DNA from 3 places in the Sphingobium sp. B11D3B genome. Region 3 is predicted to be linked to each of the others. Evidence: predicted binding sites of a transcription regulator. Region 3 holds the regulator's gene; each other region holds the start of a gene.
The links. The regulator LexA, encoded in region 3, represses DNA repair genes until DNA is damaged. The targets are predictions, from matches to a motif close to GTTCCNCNCTTGTTCT.

Region 1: a site for LexA is predicted at 2,423-2,438, ahead of M2333_RS06005 (PA0069 family radical SAM protein). Genes of this name have one in related genera too.
Region 2: a site for LexA is predicted at 3,547-3,562, ahead of M2333_RS01905 (putative DNA modification/repair radical SAM protein). Genes of this name have one in related genera too.

Annotation. Positions count from the first base shown of each region.
Region 1 is NZ_JAOQOF010000001.1:1,258,229-1,265,347, reverse strand. It holds gene dnaE (DNA polymerase III subunit alpha) at 1-511, shown strand, start outside; gene M2333_RS06010 (PEPxxWA-CTERM sorting domain-containing protein) at 706-1,308, shown strand; gene M2333_RS06005 (PA0069 family radical SAM protein) at 1,335-2,414, opposite strand; gene M2333_RS06000 (YbjN domain-containing protein) at 2,521-3,033, shown strand; gene rmuC (DNA recombination protein RmuC) at 3,100-4,548, shown strand; gene M2333_RS05990 (HAD family hydrolase) at 4,545-5,207, opposite strand; gene M2333_RS05985 (amidohydrolase) at 5,353-6,645, shown strand; gene M2333_RS05980 (hypothetical protein) at 7,075-7,119, opposite strand, start outside.
Region 2 is NZ_JAOQOF010000001.1:398,528-405,646, forward strand. It holds gene M2333_RS01890 (TonB-dependent receptor) at 1-78, opposite strand, end outside; partial or broken gene M2333_RS01895 (DEAD/DEAH box helicase) at 226-561, opposite strand; gene M2333_RS01900 (UdgX family uracil-DNA binding protein) at 882-2,273, opposite strand; gene M2333_RS01905 (putative DNA modification/repair radical SAM protein) at 2,303-3,544, opposite strand; gene purC (phosphoribosylaminoimidazolesuccinocarboxamide synthase) at 3,735-4,514, shown strand; gene M2333_RS01915 (glutaredoxin) at 4,561-5,340, opposite strand; gene M2333_RS01920 (MerR family transcriptional regulator) at 5,409-5,813, shown strand; gene M2333_RS01925 (sensor histidine kinase) at 5,818-7,119, opposite strand, start outside.
Region 3 is NZ_JAOQOF010000001.1:835,520-842,638, forward strand. It holds gene gltX (glutamate--tRNA ligase) at 1-1,363, opposite strand, end outside; gene M2333_RS03960 (ComEC/Rec2 family competence protein) at 1,507-3,549, shown strand; gene lexA (transcriptional repressor LexA) at 3,574-4,278, opposite strand; gene M2333_RS03970 (bestrophin family protein) at 4,404-5,300, opposite strand; gene M2333_RS03975 (GFA family protein) at 5,495-5,983, shown strand; gene M2333_RS03980 (DUF6984 family protein) at 6,126-6,473, shown strand; gene mfd (transcription-repair coupling factor) at 6,912-7,119, opposite strand, start outside.

The sequences.
Region 1 (7,119 bases), 420 kb from region 3:
CGGGCTGATCGAGGATATACGCTGGCGCGAGACCAAGCGCGGCGCCCGCTATGCTTCGGCGACCTTCTCGGATTCGAGCGGGCAGTTCCAGGCCAGTTGCTTCGATGAGGAAAGTTGCAAGCTGCTCGCCACCCTGCACGAGAGCAACGAATGCGCCCTGCTGACCGTGGAGCTGGATCGCCAGCCCGGTGAGGAGACCCCGCGCGTCACCGTGCGCAACGTCCAGTCCTTCGCGCGCCTCGCGGGCACGGCGCGAATGCGGATGGTCATTTCCGTGGAGGAGCCGAGCGCTATTCCTGCGCTCCGGCAGATGCTGGGCGAACGGCGCGGCGCGCGCTCGACGGTGGAGCTGGACGCGGCGCTGCCCGATGGCGGGCGGGCGCGGGTCATCCTCGGCGAGGATTTCCAGCTCGATGCCGAGCTTGGCGAGCGGGTCGAAACGGTGCGCGGTGTGACCAAGGTGGTGCTAGCTCAGCACGGGCCGCAGCTGGCGCTGGTCGCCTCCCGCTAAACCGTGCCTGACGCGCGACGTGCTGCACCGCACCGCGAGGGCGCGCGGACCAACGCGGCTTTCCTCGCCTCGTGAGCACAATTGAACGCAGCGCTATTGTGCGTTTGCGAAATGTTAACCATCGCAGCGGCGGGGGTGCCATCCCGTTCCATCGGGTGGCGTCGGGGGTGACTCTTAGGATTTGGGAGTTACCGATGAAAACTATGTACAAACTGCCGCTTCTCACAGCGGCGCTCATGGCCGGAGCTGCCTTGGCGGCACCATCACAGGCCGCAATCATCAGCTTCGATGGTCTCTCCGGATCGGGTGATCCGTTCACCAGCTACACGCAGGATGGGTTTACCTTCGCCAATGTGCTGGGGTCTTCCGTGGTCGATACCGGCTCGGGCAATAGCGCGCCCAGCGTCGGCTTTGGCGGCGGGACGGCGCTCAGCCTGTTCGATCTGACGGCGGGCGGCGCGAGCTTCACGCTGGACAGCTTCGATTTGGCGACCGTGGACAGCAACCTGCTCTACAGCGTGACCGGCTTTGCGGGTCAGGTGCCGGTGTTCAGCCTGCTCTCGACCTTCTCCGGGGATTTCTCCACCATCGCCGGCGCCAGCAATCTGGTTGACCGGGTCGTCTTCGGCTTCGTTGTCGGTGGCGCTTCGGCGAACATCGACAATATTGCCGTAAACGGAACCAACGCTCCGCCGGTGCCTGAGCCGGCTGTCTGGGCCATGCTGGTCATCGGCTTCGGCGCGGTTGGCTACACGTTGAGGGGTCGCAAGGCGACGATGCGCGTGTCCTTCAACTGATCTGACATAGCCGAAGGGCGGTCTGTTCATCGCAGCATGCTGAACAGATCGCCCTGATCGGACGGCGGCACGAACAGGTCATGCCGCAGCGCAAGGCGGCCCTTGCCAAGGCCATGGCGTGCCTGAGCGACGCGGAAGCGGGTGCCGATCAACTCCGCATAAGCCCCGAACCCACGCATGCGCGTGCCGAAATTGGGATCATTGTCGCGCCCGCCCCGCATCGACTGAATGAGGCTCATCACCTTGGCGGCCCGGTCCGGATAATGCGCATCGAGCCAATCCCGGAACAGCGGCGCGACCTCGAAGGGCAGCCGCACCGGAATGAACGAGACCGATTGCGCGCCCGCCTCTGCGGCCGCCGCGACAAGCGCCTCGATCTCATGATCGTTGATCGCCGGGATCATCGGTGACAGGCTGGCATGGGCCGGCACCCCCGCCTGTGAGAGCCCGCGGATCGCCGCGAGCCGACTGGCAGGCGAGGGCGCGCGCGGCTCCAGCTTGCGGTGCAGCCCGGCATCCAGCGTGGTCAGCGAAATCGCCACCGCGACCAGCCCCTGCGCCGCCATCGGCGCCAGCAGATCGAGATCCCGCAACACCCGGTTGGATTTGGTGGTGATCATCAGCGGATGGCGGCAGTCCGCCAGCACCTCGATGCACGCCCGCGTGATGCGATACCGCGCTTCGATGGGCTGATAGGGGTCGGTGTTCGTCCCCATCGCGATGGTCTTCACCAGATAAGCACGCTTGGCGAGTTCCTGCCGCAGCAGCCTGGCCGCGTCCGGCTTGGCGAACAACCGGCTCTCGAAGTCCAGCCCCGGCGAGAGATCGAACCGGGCATGGCTCGGCCGCGCAAAGCAATAAATGCACCCATGTTCGCAGCCCCGATAGGCATTCACCGATTGCTCAAACCCAATGTCGGGGGAATTGTTGCGGGTGATGATCGTGCGCGCCTGCTCCAGCGTCACGGTGGTGCGCAGGGGGGGCGGCTGATCCTCCTCGTCCGCCAGTCGCGCATCCAGCCAGTCGCCATCCACCTCGCGCGCGGGCAGGTGGAAACGGCTCGATACCTCGTTGGCCGGGGCGCCGCGCCCCTTGATCGCACTCATGCGTCAATAGAACATATGAAGAACATATCTGCAATGGGCTTTGCGGTGTGGCGATGTCCGCTTCATCGCGATAAGGCCGTGGCCGTAACGAGCAATGGGGACGACGATGAAGACGACCGCTTGGATTTCCGCTGCGGCATGTGCGTTTGTGATGATGACGGCGCCCGCTCATGCGGCCGATGAGGAACCGTGCGGCAAGGGGCTCGTCTGCGCCAATGCGCCCGAGACGGTGGTGAAGGCGATCCAGGACGCCGGCTACAAGGCCAGCCTGAGCAAGAGTGAGTCGAGCGGCAACCCGATGATCACCAGCGCGGCGAGCGGCTACAACTTCAACATCTATTTCTACGAATGCGAGGACGGCAAGAACTGCGCCTCGCTGCACTTCTCGACCAGCTTCGTGGATGACGGCAAGAACACGCCAGAGCTCGCCAATTTGTGGAACCGCAAGAACCGGTTCAGCCAGATGGCGGTGGACGAGGATGGATCGCTCGACCTGACCTATGACGTGACAACCTATGGTGGCCTGACCCAGCGCAATTTCGCCGATGTCGTCGACTGGTGGCAGACGATGCTCGGCGCCCTCAACAGCTTCTTCCGCGAGCAGGGCCATATCGAGTGACGGGCTTGCGCTTGTGAGGCGGGGGCGATAGGTTCTCATTTCGTTCCTGTTTTGCCGCGAGTTGCCGTGACCGTTGAAAGCCTCGTTCTTAGTCTGCTTCTTCTGCTGGTCGGGCTTGTCGCCGGCTGGCTGATGCGCGCCCGCATGGCTGCGCCGGTCGAGGCTGAGCGCAAGGCTCTCGCCGACCGACTCGCCACCCTTGAGGATATGCGCAACGCCGCGCTGCGCGACCTCGCGGTGGCGGCGAGCCGGGCGGAAGAGACCGACGCCTTGCGCGCGAAATTGGAGGACACCGATCGTGCGCGGGACGAGGCCGAACGGATGCTCGCGGCTGTGCAGGCCGATCAGAAGGCGCGGATGGAGGGCTTCGAGGCCCAGATTCGCGCGCTGGGTGAGGCGCGTGAGCAATTGTCTGCGCAGTTCAGTGAGACCGCCGGCAAGTTGCTGAATGAGGCGCAGCGCATGCTCATCGAGCGCGCCGATCAGCGCTTCCATCAGGCCCATGAGAAAAGCGAGGCCAGTCTCAAGGCGCTGTTGCAACCGGTCGAGACGACGCTGAAGCGCTATGAGGAGGGCCTCGGCAAGGTCGAGAAGGAGCGGGTGGATAGCTACGCCGCGCTGCGCGAGGCCGTCGAGCAGGTGCGGCTGGGCAGTGCAGAGGCGCGGGTCGAGACGGCGCGACTGGTGAATGCGCTACGCTCCAGCCCCAAGGCGCGCGGACGCTGGGGCGAGCAGCAGTTGCGCAATGTGCTGGAAATGGCGGGCCTCAGCCAGTTCGCCGATTTCCGCTCGGAAGTTTCGGTGGATACTGCTGACGGCCGCCTGCGCCCGGACGTGATCGTGCGTCTGCCCGGGGGCCGGCAACTCATCATCGACGCCAAATGCTCGCTCAACGCCTATCTGGAAGCGGTCGACGCTGTGGACGAGGTGGTGCGGGCCGGGCATCTCAAGGCCCATGCCGGCGCGATCCGCAACCACGCGCAGCAGCTTGGCGCGAAGGATTACTGGACGCGCTTTGGCGATGCGGCGGACTATGTCGTGATGTTCATCCCCGGCGAGCACTTCCTCGCGGCCGCGCTGGAGCAGGATGACGGCCTGTGGGAATGGGCCTTCGAGAAGCGTGTGCTGCTCGCCACGCCGACCAATCTGGTCGCCATCGCGCGGACCGTCGCGAGCGTCTGGCGGCAGGAGAAAATGGCCGAACAGACCCAGCAGATCGCGGCGCTCGGCAAGGAGATGTATGAGCGGCTGGCGGTTGCCGCCGGGCATCTTTCTTCGCTCGGCCGCAGCCTCAATGGCTCGGTCTCCAGCTACAATAAGTTCGTCTCCAGCTTCGAGAACCGCGTGCTGGTGACCGGCCGTCGCTTCAAGGATCTAAGTGTCGAAACCGGATCGCGGGAGATCGACGCGATCGAACCGGTCGAGGCGCTTGGGCGGTTACCGGCACCGGGCGAGAGCGCCGCTCAAGAGGCCGATGCCATGGCCGACGAGCGAGTCACAGGGCGCGCGGACTAGCGTCGTTCGACCAGGTGGCCCTCCGAAAGCGACGCCAGCACGATGTCGCGCACGGCATGCAGATCCTCGACGATGTGGGCGCATAGGCCCTGCATTTCTGATGTGGGCGCCATCAGATCCGGCACCATCACCGTCATCATGCCTGCCGCGGCTGCCGAGCGCACGCCATTGTGTGAATCCTCAAGGGCAAGGCAATCCGCCGGCGAGACGCGCAGCCGCTCTGCGGCGAGGAGATAGGGATCGGGCGCCGGTTTTCCCGCCTGATAATCGCCAAACGCCACGACATGCATGAACCGATCCGCCAAACCATGATGCGCCAGATGATGCCGGACCTGCTCATGGCCGGAGGATGTCGCGATCGCGCGGGGCAACGCTGCCGCATCGAGCACATCAAGCAGCGCTTCCACACCGGGCTTGAGCGGCAAATCCCGCGCCACGAACTGGTCAAAGTGCGCCCGCACGCGATGCCGAAAATCATCGGCCGGAAAATCGCCGCCGAAATGGTCGAGCAATTGCTGGCGCGCCGTCGGCCATGGGCACCCCAATGTGGCATTGAACAGCGCAGCGGTGATCGCATGGCCGCCCTCGTCGCCGGCGGCAAACATCGCCGCGCGATAGAGCGTCTCGGTGTCGAACAGCACGCCGTCCATATCGAACACCACGGCTCTTGTGGGGGGCGGTCCAGCTTCATGCTCGCCTCATAGGCAGAGAGCAGGCGGGTTGGAAGCGCTGCGGTCTCACTGCCCTTCCAAGGCGCGCAAAAGCGCCTATGATCGCGGCCGTCACGGGGCAGAAGGAGTTGGCATGTCTTTCAACGAAGCGTCAAACGAAGCCATTGCGGCCTCCCATATAGACGCGACCATCGATGCGGCGCTGCCCGAACTGATGGAGATCTATCGCGACCTGCATGCCAATCCGGAGCTGAGCTTTCAGGAAGTACGGACCGCGGCGACGCTGGCGGCGCGAATGCGGGCGCTTGGCTTTGCCGTTACCGAGCAGGTCGGGCAGACGGGCGTCGTGGCTGTGCTGGAGAACGGCCCCGGCCCGGTGGTGATGATCCGCGCCGACATGGATGCGCTTCCGCTCGAGGAAAAGACCGGTCTGCCCTACGCCTCAAGGGTCCGGGCGACGACGCGCGACGGCATCGAGAGCCCGGTGATGCACGCCTGCGGCCACGATACGCACATGACGGCCTGGACCGGCGCGGCGCAGGCGCTGATTGGGCTGCGGGCGCGATGGTCGGGGACGCTGGTGATGATCCTGCAGCCGGCCGAGGAGATCGGCCTGGGCGCCAAGGCCATGCTTGACGATGGGCTGTTCACGCGCTTCCCCAAGCCAAGCCATGTCCTTGCCTTCCACGACAGCGCGGAACTCGCGGCCGGCACCATCGGCTACACGCCGGGCTGGATACTGGCGAATGTGGACAGCGTCGACCTCACCGTGCGCGGCCAGGGCGGTCACGGTGCCTATCCACACAAGACCATCGACCCGATCGTGATCGCCGCGCGCATCGTCACCAGCCTGCAGACGCTGGTCAGCCGCGAGTGCGATCCGCAGGAGGCTGCCGTGGTCACGGTCGGCAGCTTCGTCGCCGGCGCCAAGCACAATGTCATACCGGATGAGGCAAAGCTGCTGATCACCGTGCGCAGCTATTCCGATGAGACCCGCGCGCGCCTGCTGGGCGGCATCGAGCGGATCGCGCGGGGCGAGGCGATGGCGGCCGGCGTGCCGGAGGACCGGATGCCGATCATGACGGTGGAGCAGGATTACACGCCGGCCACCTACAACACGCCCCAGTTCAGCGACCATGTCGCGGGCGTGCTGCGCGCCCATTTCGGTGCCGATCGGGTGCGGCAGGTGCCCTCGGTGATGGGCGGCGAAGATTTCGGTCAATATCACCGTGCCGATAACAGCATCGAGAGCATGATCTTCTGGGTCGGCGGGGTGGACCCTGACAAGGTGGCCGCGGCGCGGCGCGGAGAGATCAGCCTGCCGTCGCTCCACAGCCCGCTCTGGGCGCCCGATCCCCATGCGGTGATCGGCACGGCCGCAAAGGCGCTGACGGTGGCGGCGCTGGATATTTTTGGGAAGTCGTAGGTCGGGTGGGCGCATTCACTGATTGGCCGTTATCTTGTATTTATCTTCGAAGGCGCCATTCCGGACACGCCGCCGTTGTGGGCATCGTTGGCATGAGGCAACTGGGCGAGCATGAGGCGGCGGAACCTAAAACTATCGGATTATGGCGTTCACATATTCGGAGCGCTTTTCACTTTCGCATTCCTAACTTTCGCGAGAGAACGAGGTTGGTCTTGGTCGTTATCCATCATCGTGCTGATTGTGGTTTCGATCCCGATAGGTTTGGGACTCGCATGGCTGAGTCTACGATTTAGATCGCGGCGAAGAAGGCGCCCCTAACCAAGCGTTTCGGTTCCAGATCGAGCAAGTCTGCGCTGCTCCGTCGCGGACGTCCAAGAGATATGAATTCTCTACGGGGCGTGGACTGATTGCTGCAAGATCACGCGCGCATCAATAATGCGGTTTGCCATCGTCGCCGCCAAAACCGGACTGCGG
Region 2 (7,119 bases), 440 kb from region 3:
GACAGCTTCAGCACGGGCGGGCGAGGGGTTCGCAAGCGTGACGAGCAGTGAAGTCGATAGCAGCCAGTTGGTTTTCATGATGCCCCCGCGGTTTTGATGGGGTGCGCGTATTTGCAATGCTAATGCGAGTCAACCGCAAATAAGAATGTCGGTCCGGTTTGAATTTTACGACAACGAGATCGGATGGGGGTCGCTGAAGCAGATTTGCACTGCAAGCGCTTCAAAGCCGGACACGCAACCCGCCGAATGAATTTCCTGAGGCAGCGGCTCGTTCTGTCGGGATAGGCCAGCGACTTTGACGCGCAGCCTTGCGAAGCGACGCTCGAACGTTTCGAGGTGCTGGCGCACAAGCACGGTCATTGGCGCCACGACCACGACTTGATGCCCGGCAGGGCAGCCAATGCCACAGCCCGGAGAGCAACTTCGGTCTTTCCATAGCCTACATCGCCAATGATCAGTCGGTCCATTGGACGACCGCTGGCAAGATCCTCGCGCACGGCTGCGATGGCCCGTGCCTGATGCCGTCTCATGAAACGCGAAGGTCGCAACGAAGCGCTCATGCCGAAGGCGGCGTAACGCTCTAGTGCCAACGCACTATGCCAATTTATGACGATTTTTATGACCATGAAAGCAAGCCAGGAAATAATCTTTAAATAACATAGAATTTTGGCGTACACCCTCTCCGCCACTTACAAATGAGCGCTGGTGCCGACGGCGCGTGCCCCTCGCCTCCGTCGTTGCCGATTTCGCCTCTGGGTGCTTGCATTCGCTGCGATCGGGTGATGGTTAGTTCGATGGCCGCCGCTCCCTTTTTATTCCAAGCGATCTCCGCAGGCCTATGCGCAACATCAGCGGCCGTCGCACCGCGTCTCTTGCACTCATCAACCTTGCAGCGCCACGCGGACCGCCGCCAGATCGCGGGCGAACAAATTCTGTTCCCGCGCTTGCGCCTCGCCGCTCAGGCGCAGCAGATAGCTGGGATGGGCGCTCAGCCAGAGCTGGCTGCCGTCCGCGAGCTGATAGGGTTGGCCGCGCTCCTTGGCGATGCTGGGTGTTCGGCCCAGCAGGGCGCGTCCTGCGCTCGCGCCCAAGGCTAGCACGATCGTTGGCTGAACGATCCGTCTTTCGGCATCGAGCCACCAGCGGCAATGGTCGATCTCCCCGGCGGTCGGGTTCTGGTGGAGACGACGCTTGCCGCGTTGCTCGAATTTGAAATGTTTGACGGCGTTGGTCAGCCGGATTTCGGCACGATCGAACCCCGCCGTCTCCAGATGCCCGTCGAGCAACCGTCCCGCCGGGCCAACAAAAGGCCGGCCCTGCTGCTCTTCGAAATCGCCGGGTTGCTCGCCCACGATCATCAGCCGCGCGTTGCCGGGCCCTTCGCCGGCGACGGCGCGCGTGCCGTTGCAGCCGATCGGGCAGGCCGTACAGGTCGAGATGCCCTCGGCAATCTCGCCGAGGGACGTCGGGGGCGGGCGCTGGAAGGGATCGGCGCCCTGATCGACCATCTGGGCCTCGCGGGCCTGCGCGCCGGCAATCAACGCAGGGATCAAGGCGGCTTCCGGCAGGTTCTTCCAGTAGCGTCGAGGCATTTCCTTCACCATCATCGCCACCTTGAGCCGCGCGGGGTTGAAGATGGAGCCATAATAACGCTGCCAAAGCCCTTCGATCTCGTCTTCGCCTGGGGCATCCCGGGCGTCGGCGCCCGGCCCCTCCGCAAGCTGAGCGCCATCCCAGTGAAGGCTGAGATCGGGTGTCAGGATGGACCAGCGCTGGCCCGCAAACCGGTTTAGGAAAAACGGGGCGTTGGCGCGCACGATGGCATGATCCGGCTCGAACCAGGCCACGTAGCGGTCCGTTCCATCGGGATCCTGGGCCAGCCGGAACCGCACGAACGCCCTCATCTTGTGAATGTCGCGGCGCACCTGCCGCTCCAACTGCGTGAGGGCGTGCACATCGGCATCGCTCGTCTTTTCAAGCAGGTGCGGGTCGCTTTGCAGGCGCCACAACAGGCGATAGAGCAGCGCCAACCGTGTATCCGAGCTGTGCAGGATCACCCTGCGGGCCAACTCGATGAAGCGCTTGTTGGCCGTGACCGGGCGGGGTGATGGAGCAGGCTCAGGCGTGTCTTTGGACGCGAACAAATCCCGCACGCCGTCCGATGCCGCTGCCCAGCGGATATGCTCCGGACCGACGCCCTGCAAGACCAGGGCGCGGGCCAGATCGCGCCATGTGTCGAAATCATGGGCGTCATCCAGTTCGGCATTGAACAGCGCCGGCTGATCTCGGAGCTGGGCCGGCTTCACCCGAACAGTTCCATCTGGCGGGGCGGCGGGGCCAGTCGGGCGCGCAGGTTTGCCGTGTCGATCAAGCCTGTCGGGCGCCAGTCGGCCGTGACGACGAACGGCCGCAATTTGGTGACCGTGCGGGTGAGCCGGGCGAGATCATCCAGCCGGAGACGATGATGGCGGCGGGCTTCCAGGATGGCAGCCACGGCCCGCGTGCCCAGTCCTGGCACGCGCAACAGCTTCTCGCGCGATGCCAGATTGATGTCGACCGGAAAATCCTGCCGGTGCCGCAAGGCCCAGGCCAGCTTGGGGTCGATGTCGAGCGCCAGCATCCCGTCATCGTCCGTCGCGGTCTGCACCTCGCTTGTCGAAAATCCGTAGAAGCGGATCAGCCAGTCGGATTGATAGAGCCGATGCTCGCGCATCAGTGGTGGTCGCTTGAGCGGCAGAACGGCGCTGGCATCGGGGATCGGGCTGAAGGCGGAATAATAGACGCGGCGCAGGCGATGGCGGTCGTACAATTCGCTGGCCCGGCCGATGATCTGCGTGTCGCTGGCGCCATCCGCGCCGACGATCATCTGGGTAGATTGGCCGGCGGGCGCGAACATCGGCGCATGCTTGAAGCGTTTGCGCGCATCCTTCGCCTCGACCATGGCCGAACCGAGCCGCGCCATCGCGCCTTCGATCTGCCCGCCATCTTTGTCCGGCGCCAGATCGGTCAGACCGCGCTCAGTCGGCAGTTCGACATTGATTGAGACGCGGTCCGCCCACAGGCCCGCTTGCTCGACCAGCGCGCGATCGGCCTCGGGAATCGTCTTAAGGTGGATATAGCCCTTGAAGCCATGATCCTCCCGCAAGGCACGGGCGACCTCGATCAATTGCTCCATCGTATAGTCGGCAGATTTGATGATGCCGGAGGAGAGGAATAGCCCCTCGATATAATTGCGCCGGTAGAAGTTGAGCGTCAGCTCGACGACTTCCTGGGCTGTGAAGCGCGCTCGGCGCACGTTCGAGCTCTTGCGGTTGACGCAATAATGGCAATCGAAAATGCAATGATTGGTGAGCAGGATCTTGAGCAGCGAGATGCAGCGCCCGTCCGGCGCATAGGCATGGCAGATGCCCATGCCCTCGGTCGATCCAATCCCCTTGCCATCGCGGCTGTTGCGCTTGGCGGTGCCGGAGGATGCGCAGGAGGCATCATATTTGGCGGCGTCGGCAAGGATCGCCAAGCGGTCCGTGATCGTCTCCTGTTTCATTTGTTCTTTATATGTTCCGCGGGTAAGGGCGGCAAGCGCCGACGCGGCCATCCCGGCTCGGTTCGTCTGAAAATTGCACTGCCATGTGCCTTGCGCTATGCGCTGGGGAAGAGCCCCGGTGTCCGCTGATCCTCGCTGATTCGCGCCGCCGGGGCCTTGATTTTTACAACTGATGAGTAGGCACCCGCACATGTCCCGTCGTCGCCAGATTTATGAGGGCAAGGCGAAGATCCTTTATGAAGGTCCCGAGCCCGGCACGCTGATCCAGTATTTCAAGGATGATGCGACTGCCTTCAATGCGCAGAAGAAGGGGACGATCTCCGGCAAGGGCGTGCTGAATAACCGGATTTCCGAGCATGTCTTCACGCTGCTCGCGAACATTGGCGTGCCCACCCACTTCATCAAGCGGCTGAACATGCGCGAGCAGCTCATCCGTCAGGTGGAGATCGTGCCGATCGAGGTCGTGGTGCGCAATGTCGCCGCTGGTTCGCTCTCCACCCGGCTGGGCATCGAGGAGGGCACGCAGCTCCCCCGCACGCTCATCGAATATTATTACAAGGATGATGCGCTCGGCGATCCGCTGATCACCGAAGAGCATATCGCCTGCTTCGGCTGGGCGAGCCAGGAAGAGATGCACGACATCGCCGACATGGCGATCCGCGTAAACGACTTCATGAGCGGCTTATTCGCCGGCATCGGCATCCGTCTGGTCGACTTCAAGCTGGAGTTCGGCCGCATCTGGGATGGCGATTTCTCGCGGATCATCCTGGCCGACGAGATCAGCCCCGATGGCTGCCGGCTGTGGGATATGGCCACCAACGAGAAGCTGGACAAGGACCGCTTCCGCCGCGATCTGGGCGGTGAGGTCGAGGCCTATCAGGAGGTCGCGCGCCGCCTGGGCCTGCTGCCTGAGGGCCTTGAGAACGACGTTCTCGATCTGGAGAGCCACCGCAAGAAGCGCGGCAAGTAAGAGCATTGGGCCGGGCGTTCATCAGCGGCGCCCGGCACCCGCGCCTTTACATCGGCGCGCCGGGATGCACCCAGGCATTGAGGCCCATCCACAGGGCCATGGCGACCATGAACAGGTCTTCGGTGAACGACACGAAGCCGAGTGGCACATTGGTCCCGCCGCCGACGCAGGCACATTTCAGGCTGCGTTTCTCCACATAGACGGCCTTGTAGATCGAGACCGCGCCGATGCCGCCGATGAACGCGGCGACTGGTACCGAGAGCCAGGGCAGGGCCCCCGCGAGCATCAGCACGCCGGCGCCCAATTGGGCGAACGGATAGATTGAGGCATAGGGCACCCATTTGCGGGCCAGCAGATCATAGCCCAGGAACATGGTCGCGAACCGATCCACATCCTGCAGCTTGAGCATCGCCAGCAGGATCATCGTCACGGAGATGAAGCGCTCGAGGGTGAGCAGGCTGAGCAGCGGCGCGGCCGTCAACAGATCGATCGTCAGCGCGATCAGCGCCGCAACAGCGAAGACGACCAGAACAGGCGTATAGCTCGTCGCGTTCGGATCCTTGACGCTGAGGCCCAGGAAGCGGCGCAAGTCATCATGGCCACCGATCCGCTGACCGTCGATGAACACCTGCGGCGTGGTGGTCACATAATGCTCGGCCTTGAACGCTTCCTGCTGTTCGCGGGTTTCGATCCAGCGATCCTCGACATCATAGCCTTTGCTGCGCAGCAGGTGCAGCGCCTTGAGGCCATAGGGGCAGATGTGGCCGGGCATCACCATCCGATGGAGAACGGCCTTACGGCTGCTCGTGGCGCGGGGTTCAGGCATTGACGCTCATCCTTGCTGAGAAATCCATGCACCCCATATAGGGTCTGTACCACGGTACGGAGTCAAGCATGGCGGCGATGAGCATTTCGGGTCTGGCGAAAGCCGGCGGTGTGGGGGTCGAGACGATCCGCTTCTATCAGCGCAAGGACTTGCTCCCCACGCCCGAGAAGCAGGCCGGCAACGACCTGTCCGGGGGCATAAGGCGCTATGGTGAGGAGGATGTCCGGCGGCTGCGCTTCATTCGAGCGGCGCAGCAGGCCGGCTTTACGCTGGAGGAAATCCGCACGCTGTTGTCGCTGGACGCGGGGCAGGATCGTGCCCGCGCGCGCGCCTTGGCGGAAGAGCGGCTGGTCCAGCTCGATGAAAAGATCGCGCAATTGGAAGCGGCCCGCGCCTCGCTGCGCCAACTCGCGCGGACCTGTGCCCGTTCCGAAGAAGGGCCGTGCCCGATCCTGCAATCCTTCGGCGTGTGAGGCCTTATCCGGCGGGGAGGCGCAGGCGTACCATCAGGCCGCCGAGGTCCTCGCTCTCGTCCAACGTGACCGAGCCGCCGTAGATTTCCGCGACATCGCGCACGATGGCAAGGCCAAGGCCGGTGCCGGGCTTGCCGCTATCCAGCCGCACGCCGCGATCGAAGATGCGTTCGCGCGCGGCCTCGGGAATGCCCATGCCGTCGTCCTCCACGAGAATGTCGACCCAAGGCGTGCTCTGCACCACGGTGACGAACACGCTGCCACCGCCATATTTGGCGGCATTCTCGACCAGGTTGCCGAGCAGCTCGTCCAGATCCTGCCGCTCGACGCGGACGACGGCCGTCTGCGCGCCGTCGCGGTCGATGCGGACATCAGGGTAGAGGCGCTCGACGGCGCGCTCCACCGCTTCGAGGCTCGGCCACACCAATGTGCGGCTCTGCGCCGCGCCGCGCCGGCCGAGGGCACGGGCGCGGGCAAGATGGTGGTCGATCTGGCGGCGCATCGTCCCGGTTTCCCGCACCACCGTGGTGGCCAGGTCGGGCGACTGGGCCGTCGCGGCGTTCATCACGACCGTCAGCGGCGTCTTGAGCGCGTGGGCGAGATTGCCGGCGTGGCGGCGGGCTTCCTCCGCCTGCTGTTCGTTATGGGCGAGCAGCGCGTTCAATTCCTCGACCAGCGGCTGGACCTCCCGCGGGAGCGGCACGGTTACGCGGCTTTTCTCGCCATCCCTCATGCGCGCGATTTCGCGGCGGATATGGCGCAGCGGCCGCAGGCCGAAGAACACCTGCAAGCCGGCCAATATGATCAGCCCGACGCCAAGAATGACGAAGCTGTTGAACAGCGTGGCCCGCAGCGCGTGGATCTGCGCGTCCAGGCCCTCGCGGGCCTGCGCGACAATGAAGATCCACCGCGTATTGCTGCCCGGCAGGATTACGGTGCGAGCCATCAGGCGCAGTGGCTCGTCGGGGAACTGGTTGCTGTCCATCCCCTCGCCGGGATTGGTGGTCATACCCGGCGTGACGCGGATCGCGCGATCCCACAGCGAACGCGAGCGCCAATCTTCATGGCCCTGACCGCTGATCTGGTAATAGAGCCCGCTTGCCGGCTCCAGAAACCGCTGGTCGGCCAGCGGGCGGTTGAACAGTACTTCGCCTTCCGGGCCGATCTCCGCCGAGGAGATCATGGCGGTCAGCACATAGGACAAGCCGTCATCGAAGGTGCGCGTGACGGTGCTCACCAGCACCCGGTCGAGCGCCAGCGCGCCGCCGAGCAACAGCAGGCCGATCCAGATGGCCGAGATGCCGAG
Region 3 (7,119 bases):
CGAAGATACCGGGCGACGTCGTCCGTCCCGTTAAAGCAACGCGCAGTGGCTGTGCAATCTTTCCAAGGCCAAGGCCTGCCTCTTCCGCGATCGCGCGGATGGCCGCCTCAAGCGACTCAAGCGACCAGTCGGGCAGCGCCCGCAGCTGTTCGACCACGGTGCCGAGCAGCACTCGTGCATTCTCGTCGAGCAGCTTGGCGGCAGCCTCCTCGACCGCGAGCGGCCGTTTGGCAAACAGGAACGCGGCGCCGTCGGTCAGCTCCAGCAGCGTCTTGGCGCGGGGCTTGAGCGCGGGCATGATCGCCGCAAGCTGGTGCAGCCGGGCCTGGGCCGCGGCATCGTCGTCCAGCGGATCCATCCGCTCGGCGACGAGCAGAGCGAGGCGACCGTCATCGGCCTCGCGAATGTAGTGGCCGTTCAGATTTTCGAGCTTCTTGAGGTCGAATCGAGACGGCGAGCGACCCACGCCCGGCAGATCGAACCATTCGACGGCCTGCTCGCGGCTGATGATCTCATCATCGCCATGGCCCCAGCCGAGTCGCAGCAGATAGTTATTCACGGCCTCCGGCAGCATGCCGAGCTCGTCGCGATAGGCATCGACGCCCATGGCGCCATGCCGCTTGGAGAGCTTGGCGCCATCCTGCCCGTGAATCAGCGGGATGTGCGCATAGACCGGCTCGGGCCAGCCCATCGCGCGGATGATGCCGAGCTGGCGGAAGGCGTTGTTGAGATGGTCATCGCCACGGATCACATGGGTGACGCCCATGTCATGATCGTCCACGACGACGGCGAGCATATAGGTTGGCGTGCCGTCCGAGCGGAGCAGGATCATGTCGTCCAGCTCGGCATTCTGCACGACCACACGGCCCTGCACGGCATCTTCGATGACGGTTTCGCCCTCGCGGGCCGCCTTCAGGCGAATGACATAGGGGGCATCGCCGCCTTCGGAGGGATCACGGTCGCGCCAGCGCCCGTCGTAGCGCATCGGCTGACGCGCGGCGCGTTGCTGCTCGCGTAGGGCTGCCAGCTCTTCGGGAGTCGCGAAGCATTTATAGGCATGGCCGGCGTCGAGCAGGGCGTTGGCGACCTCGGCATGGCGTGCCGCACGCGCGAACTGGAAGACCGGTTCGTCATCGCCTGCAAGGCCCAGCCAGCTCAAGCCGTCGAAGATCGCCTCGATCGCGGATTCGGTCGAGCGGGCGCGGTCGGTATCCTCGACGCGCAGCAGGAACTTGCCGCCATGGTGACGGGCGAAAAGATAGTTGAACAGCGCCGTGCGTGCGCCGCCAATGTGGAGATATCCCGTAGGCGAGGGGGCAAAGCGGGTGACGACCGTGCCTGTTTGTTTCCGTCCTTCTGCCACGCTATGCCTGCTTTTCCCTTATGTCGCGGGTGGGTTTCCTAGTGAACGAGAATGCCCCTAGCACGCCTTTTCCGGCTCGACAAATACCGTTGTTGCGCCGCAGCAGTGTCTGGTTGGGACGGCTTCATGCGCGAGCGGAATCGGTGCTGGAGGCTGAGCGGGCGCAACTCCCACTGTGGGTGCCGATCCTGCTGGGCGCCGGGATTATCGCGTGGTTCACCCTGCCTGCGCCACCGCAGTGGATGGCGTGGATCGCCTTCTGGCTGGGCGTCGCCGCCGCGTTTGGCGCCGTGGGGCGCGGAGGACGCTTGCCCGCTGCGCTCGCCGTTGGCGCGGTGCTGCTGGCGGCGGGCTGTCTGCTGATCTGGGCCAAAGCGCTTCTTGTTGCGCAGCCGCCACTTGCGCGCGCCGCGGTGGTGGAAATGGAGGCTCGAGTCCTCTCGGCAACGCCCTTGGCTGCCCGGGGACTGGTGCGGCTGGAGGTCGCGCCGCTGTCGCGGCCCGATCTGCCGACGCGGGTCCGCATCAACGCGGCGCCCGATCAGATGGCAGAGGAGATTGCCGCAGGGGACCGCATTGCCGTCCGAGCGCGGCTAATGCCGCCTGCACCGGCTGCCCTGCCGGGCGCTTATGATTTTGCGCGGACGGCCTATTTTTCCGGCCTCGGCGCTACCGGGCGGGCACTCGACAAAGTGCAGCGCCTCGATGCGGCACCCCCTGGCGGGGATGCGCGCGCGACTCTCGCCCACCACATCGCCGCGCGGTTGCCGGGGCCGGAAGGGACGATCGCGATCACGCTCGCCACGGGCAATCAGAACTGGATCAGTGAGGCGGATGCGGACGCGATGCGGCGCAGCGGGCTTGCCCATCTGCTCTCGATCAGTGGCTTGCACGTCTCCGCGCTGATCGGCGGCGTGATTCTCATCATGGTTAGTCTGCTTGCGCTTTCGCCGACCCTTGCGCTGCGCTGGCCGGTGCTGATGATCGCCGCCTGCGTGGGCGGCGCGGCGGGCATCGGCTACACTGTGTTCACCGGGGCGCAGGTGCCGACGATCCGCTCGTGCATTGCCGCTCTGCTGGTAATCGCCGGCATGGCTCTGGGCCGTGAGGCCATCGGGCTGCGCTTGATTGCGACCGGCGCGCTGATCGTGATGATCTTTTGGCCCGAGGCTGTCATCGGCCCCAGCTTCCAGATGAGCTTCGTCGCCGTGACCGCGATTGTGGCGCTTTACGAATATCCCCCCGCACGGCGGCTGTTCGAGCGACGCGACGAGGGGCGGATAAAGCGCTGGACCCGCAGCCTCGGCGCCTTGCTGGCGACAGGTTTGCTGGTGGAGCTGGTGCTGACGCCGATTGCCTTCGCTCATTTTCATCGCTCGGGCCTGCTTGGCGCTGCGGCCAATATGATCGCCATTCCGCTCACAAGTTTTGTGGTAATGCCCGCCGAGGTCCTCGCGCTGGTGCTCGACGCTGTGGGGCTGGGGGCGCCGGTCTGGTGGGTGGTCGGTGTGGCGCTCAAGTTCCTGCTGTGGATTGCGCATACTGTCGCCAGTCAGCCCTTTGCGACGCTATCGCTGCCCGTCTCCAGCGGACTGGCCTTTGCGCTCGCCATGATCGGCCTCTTGTGGCTGATGCTCTGGCACACGGCGCTGCGTTGGTGGGGCCTGCCTCTGGCGGCGCTCGGCTTTTTCCTGACATTTCTAGCGCCGTCCGCCGATGTGCTGGTCACCGCCGATGGTCATCATGTGGCGGTGCGCCTGGGCGATGGGCGCATGGCGTTGTTGCGGGACCGAAGCGGGGATTATGTTCGTACGACTTTGGCCGAGGCCGGCGCCTATGACGGTGAGTTTGCGTCCCTGACGCAGGCGCCGGACACGCGATGCACGCGGGACATGTGCGCGATGACCTTGACGGGCCGTACCGGCCAGCCGCCGGTTCACCTGCTGATCAGTCGCTCGCGCCTGCTCGTTCCCTATCCCGAACTGGTGGCCGCCTGCGCACAGGCTGATCTTGTGATCGCTGACCGGCGCCTGCCGCCGGGATGTGTGCCGCGCTGGGCAAAGCTGGATCGGCCTGCGCTGAATGCCATGGGCGGTGCACTGATCCTGCTCGACAGTCGGGAGATCGTGCCGGGCCACGACCCGCGCAGCCGCCATCCCTGGATCGCGGGCACCGGCTCGCGCTAGAGCCGGCGCCCCATATCGCCCGTCTCAGTTATAGCGTCGCAGGAGCCCCGCGAGCCGGCCCTGAATGCGCACCTGCCGCGCCTCATAGGTTTGGGGCTCATGGTCGCGATTGGCAGGATCGAGCCGCACCTTGCGGCCGTCATGATGGAAATATTTGAGCGTCGCTTCATTCTCGTCGATGAGGGCAACGACGATCTGGCCGTCGCGCGCCGTCTCGGTCCGCTGGATCAGCGCGAAGTCACCGTCAAAAATCCCTGCTTCGATCATCGAGTCACCGGAGACTTCTAGCGCGTAATGATCGCCGGCGCCCAGCAACGCGGCCGGGACCGGCAACATGGTGTCGCTCTCCATCGCCTCGATGGGAAGACCGGCGGCGATGCGCCCATGCAGCGGAATTTCGATCACGTCATTGGCGGCGATGGGGATCGTCCGCGCCGGCGCGGTGGGCGCCTTGCGCAGCGGGGTCACGCTGGTGGCCGCCGCCGGCTCTTCCGTCCGCTCCGCCACGGGCATACCATCCGGCAGTTTGAGGATTTCGAGCGCCCGCGCGCGATTGGGCAGCCTGCGGATGAAGCCGCGCTCTTCCAGCGCGCTGATCAGCCGATGGATACCGGACTTCGACTTGAGGTCCAGCGCTTCCTTCATCTCCTCGAAACTGGGCGAGACGCCACCCTGATCGAGATGATGCTTGATGTAGCTGAGCAGTTGCTGTTGCTTGGCGGTCAACATGAGTGGTTCCCCAATATGGAACGGACGGAGAACGTTTAGGAAACGAATCGAGGCACGTCAACACGGATCGGCCAAATATCTCACGTTTTGTTGGGCTGCGTGTAGCCCCACGCACGGGCGAGCGATCAGGTCAGGATGTGCTGATCGGGCGCGATGGGTGCGGGGAGGTCGGTCGCGCCGAGGCGGGCGAGCATTTCGCGTTCGATCGTCCGTGTCATCGCATCGAGCGGCAAATCGTTGGGATCATAGCCGAACGGGTCTTCCAGCTGATCGCCCAAGGCGTCCAGTCCGAAGAAGGTATAGCTCGCCACCAGCACCGGAATGAGGGCCCACCAGCCCAGCGAGCCCGCCAATGCGAAGGGCAGCAATAGGCAGAAGACGTAGGTCGTGCGGTGGAGAATGAGCGAATAGGTGAACGGCACCGGCGTGCTGGCGATCCGCTCGCAGGCCGCCTGCACATCGCTGAGCGCCTTGAGTTGGCCCTCGATGAGCGAATGATGGATCGGGTTGATCTTTTCATCTGCGGACATGCGCAAGCAGTGCGCGCCCATCTCGTAAAGTACGGTGTCGGTCGGGTTCGGGGAGGTGCGCCATGGCCCATCCTTTACCCACCGGCCGATCGCGGCCGCCTCGTCGTGCTGGCGCAGGCGGGCGGCGAGGCCGTTGGTGAAGCCGCAGATGCCGCGGAGCAGCGGGGTGCGTTCCTCCTCAGGCAGCGAGGAGGTGAGTCGCGCGAAGGAGCGGCTCGCGATGATCAGCGCGCCCCATTGCTTGCGACCCTCCCACCAGCGATCATAGCAGGCACTGTTGCGGAAGCTCATGAAGATGGAGAGCGACAGGCCGATCAGCGCGAACGGAATGCCGCTGATCTGCGCGAACAGCCCCGGCCAGGCGCGGGCCGCGAGAATGGCCGCGACACTGGCCACGGCGATGCCCGCCAGCCGATGCTGGATATGCGGCATGATCGTGCCGCGGTAGGCGAACAGCACTTCGAGCAAGCCAAGGCGGTTGCGAACGATCAAGGGCGGACATCTCCTGCCAGGGCACGCGGCCACCGGACATGGGCCGGGCACCGGGCGCGCTCGCCATGCGGAGGATGCGCGCGCAGATCAAGGATTAAGTGGCCGCAAGGGGAAGCGCGCAATGGGCGCTGAGGGAACCGGCGGAGATAAGAGCGGTTCAGCTCGAGAGACGATCACCACAAGAGGACCGTGCCATGCCCCTCAAGCTCGAAGGTTCCTGTCGATGCGGCGCCGTGCGCTTGTCCGTCGACAGCCACGCGCCGGTGCCATTCCTGCGCTGTTATTGCTCGATCTGCCGCAAGACCGCCGGCGGTGGCGGCTATGCCATCAATCTCCACGCCGACAAGCGCACGCTCAAGGTGCAAGGCGAGACCGCCATCTATCACGCTACGCTGGACGATGGTGAAGGCAGCTGCCAGGTCAGCACCGGCGAGCGGCACTTCTGCCCGTCCTGCGCGAGCGCGCTCTGGGTGTTCAGCCCGGAGTATCCTGACCTGCTCCACCCTTTCGCTTCCGCGATCGACAGCGATTTGCCCAAGGCGCCGTCGCTCGTGCACATGATGCTCGGATCAAAGGCGAATTGGGTCGAACCGCAGATCGGGCGGAACGACCAGTGCTTCGACGGCTATCCAGACGAGGGGCTGGAAGACTGGCACCGGGCGCATGGGCTATGGATTGAGTAGGACGGTTCGGGCGGGACGCTTCCAGGGGCGGCCGTGAAGTGGGTTGGTGGCAAGAACGTCAGCTATCATCGGCAATCTTAAAACCTGCCTGTCCAGATACCATGTCATTGCAGTCAATATTGAATCCCTTATTTGACGTTAAATGCACTCTGCACCTCGCCCTCTTAAGCCTGAAGAGCGGGCGTTGGTTGCCTACCTTTGGGAGGTGAACGAGTGCAGTAACGCCCTGCCGCCTGAGCTTCTCGTTGAGGAGATGGATGATGGCGGGATGGGAGGCCTGTCATTTGTATCGCAAAAGCTCGAACGCACATATGGAGGCGAGGCTGGCTCTTGCGGCTTTTACGACGAAGATGGGATGCAAGTTAGGGTTGGGTTGATTCTGGACCAAGACGGGGATCTGTACGAACTTGATCTTTGGAAGGTTGATTTCAGCCCACTTATCAAAATCCCTGAGCCTTGTTCATTCTTCGACAAACGCGCTCCGGCTTGAGCGGCCGCTTCCCACGCTAGAACATGTCGTTCACCGATCCTTCGTCACCGCTTCAAAGCGGCTACGGCTGTGGTCCGACGTTGGTGTTGAACACGGACTGATCAGGCGCGACGCCATTGTCGGAATTCCCTCCGTTCGTCCTGAGTCGCTGCTGAGCTTGTCGAAGCGGCGTATCGAAGGACCGGCCCGTGCACTGGGATGCTTCGATACGGCTCTTCGATACGCGCCTGCGGCGCTCCTCAGACCCTACTCAGCACGAGCGGTAAAGGTAAGAAGGCCGATTTCCATAGCTTGTTCGCAGGCGGGGAGCTGTTATCGACAGCAGCCATGATGGCTCCTCAGTGTCGAGGAAAGCTGACAATCCGGATTCTCTGCTTCGACCCTACGGCGTCGTGCCAACACATACCCACATCGCGCGCTGTCGCGGTAATCCACCCCTCAACCAATACTCTTCGCCAACCCCTGGCTCAGCTTGAGCGCCCCATTCAACCGTGCCCTGGGATCACCCCAGGCGCGCTGGATCACCAGCTTGCTGTCGGGCCGCAGCTTGGCGATGGCGCCGAGCTTCTGGACGTAGCCGATCAGGCCCGGAAGATTGCGGCACTGGTCGTTCTGGAAGCTCACCAGCGCGCCACGTGGGCCGATG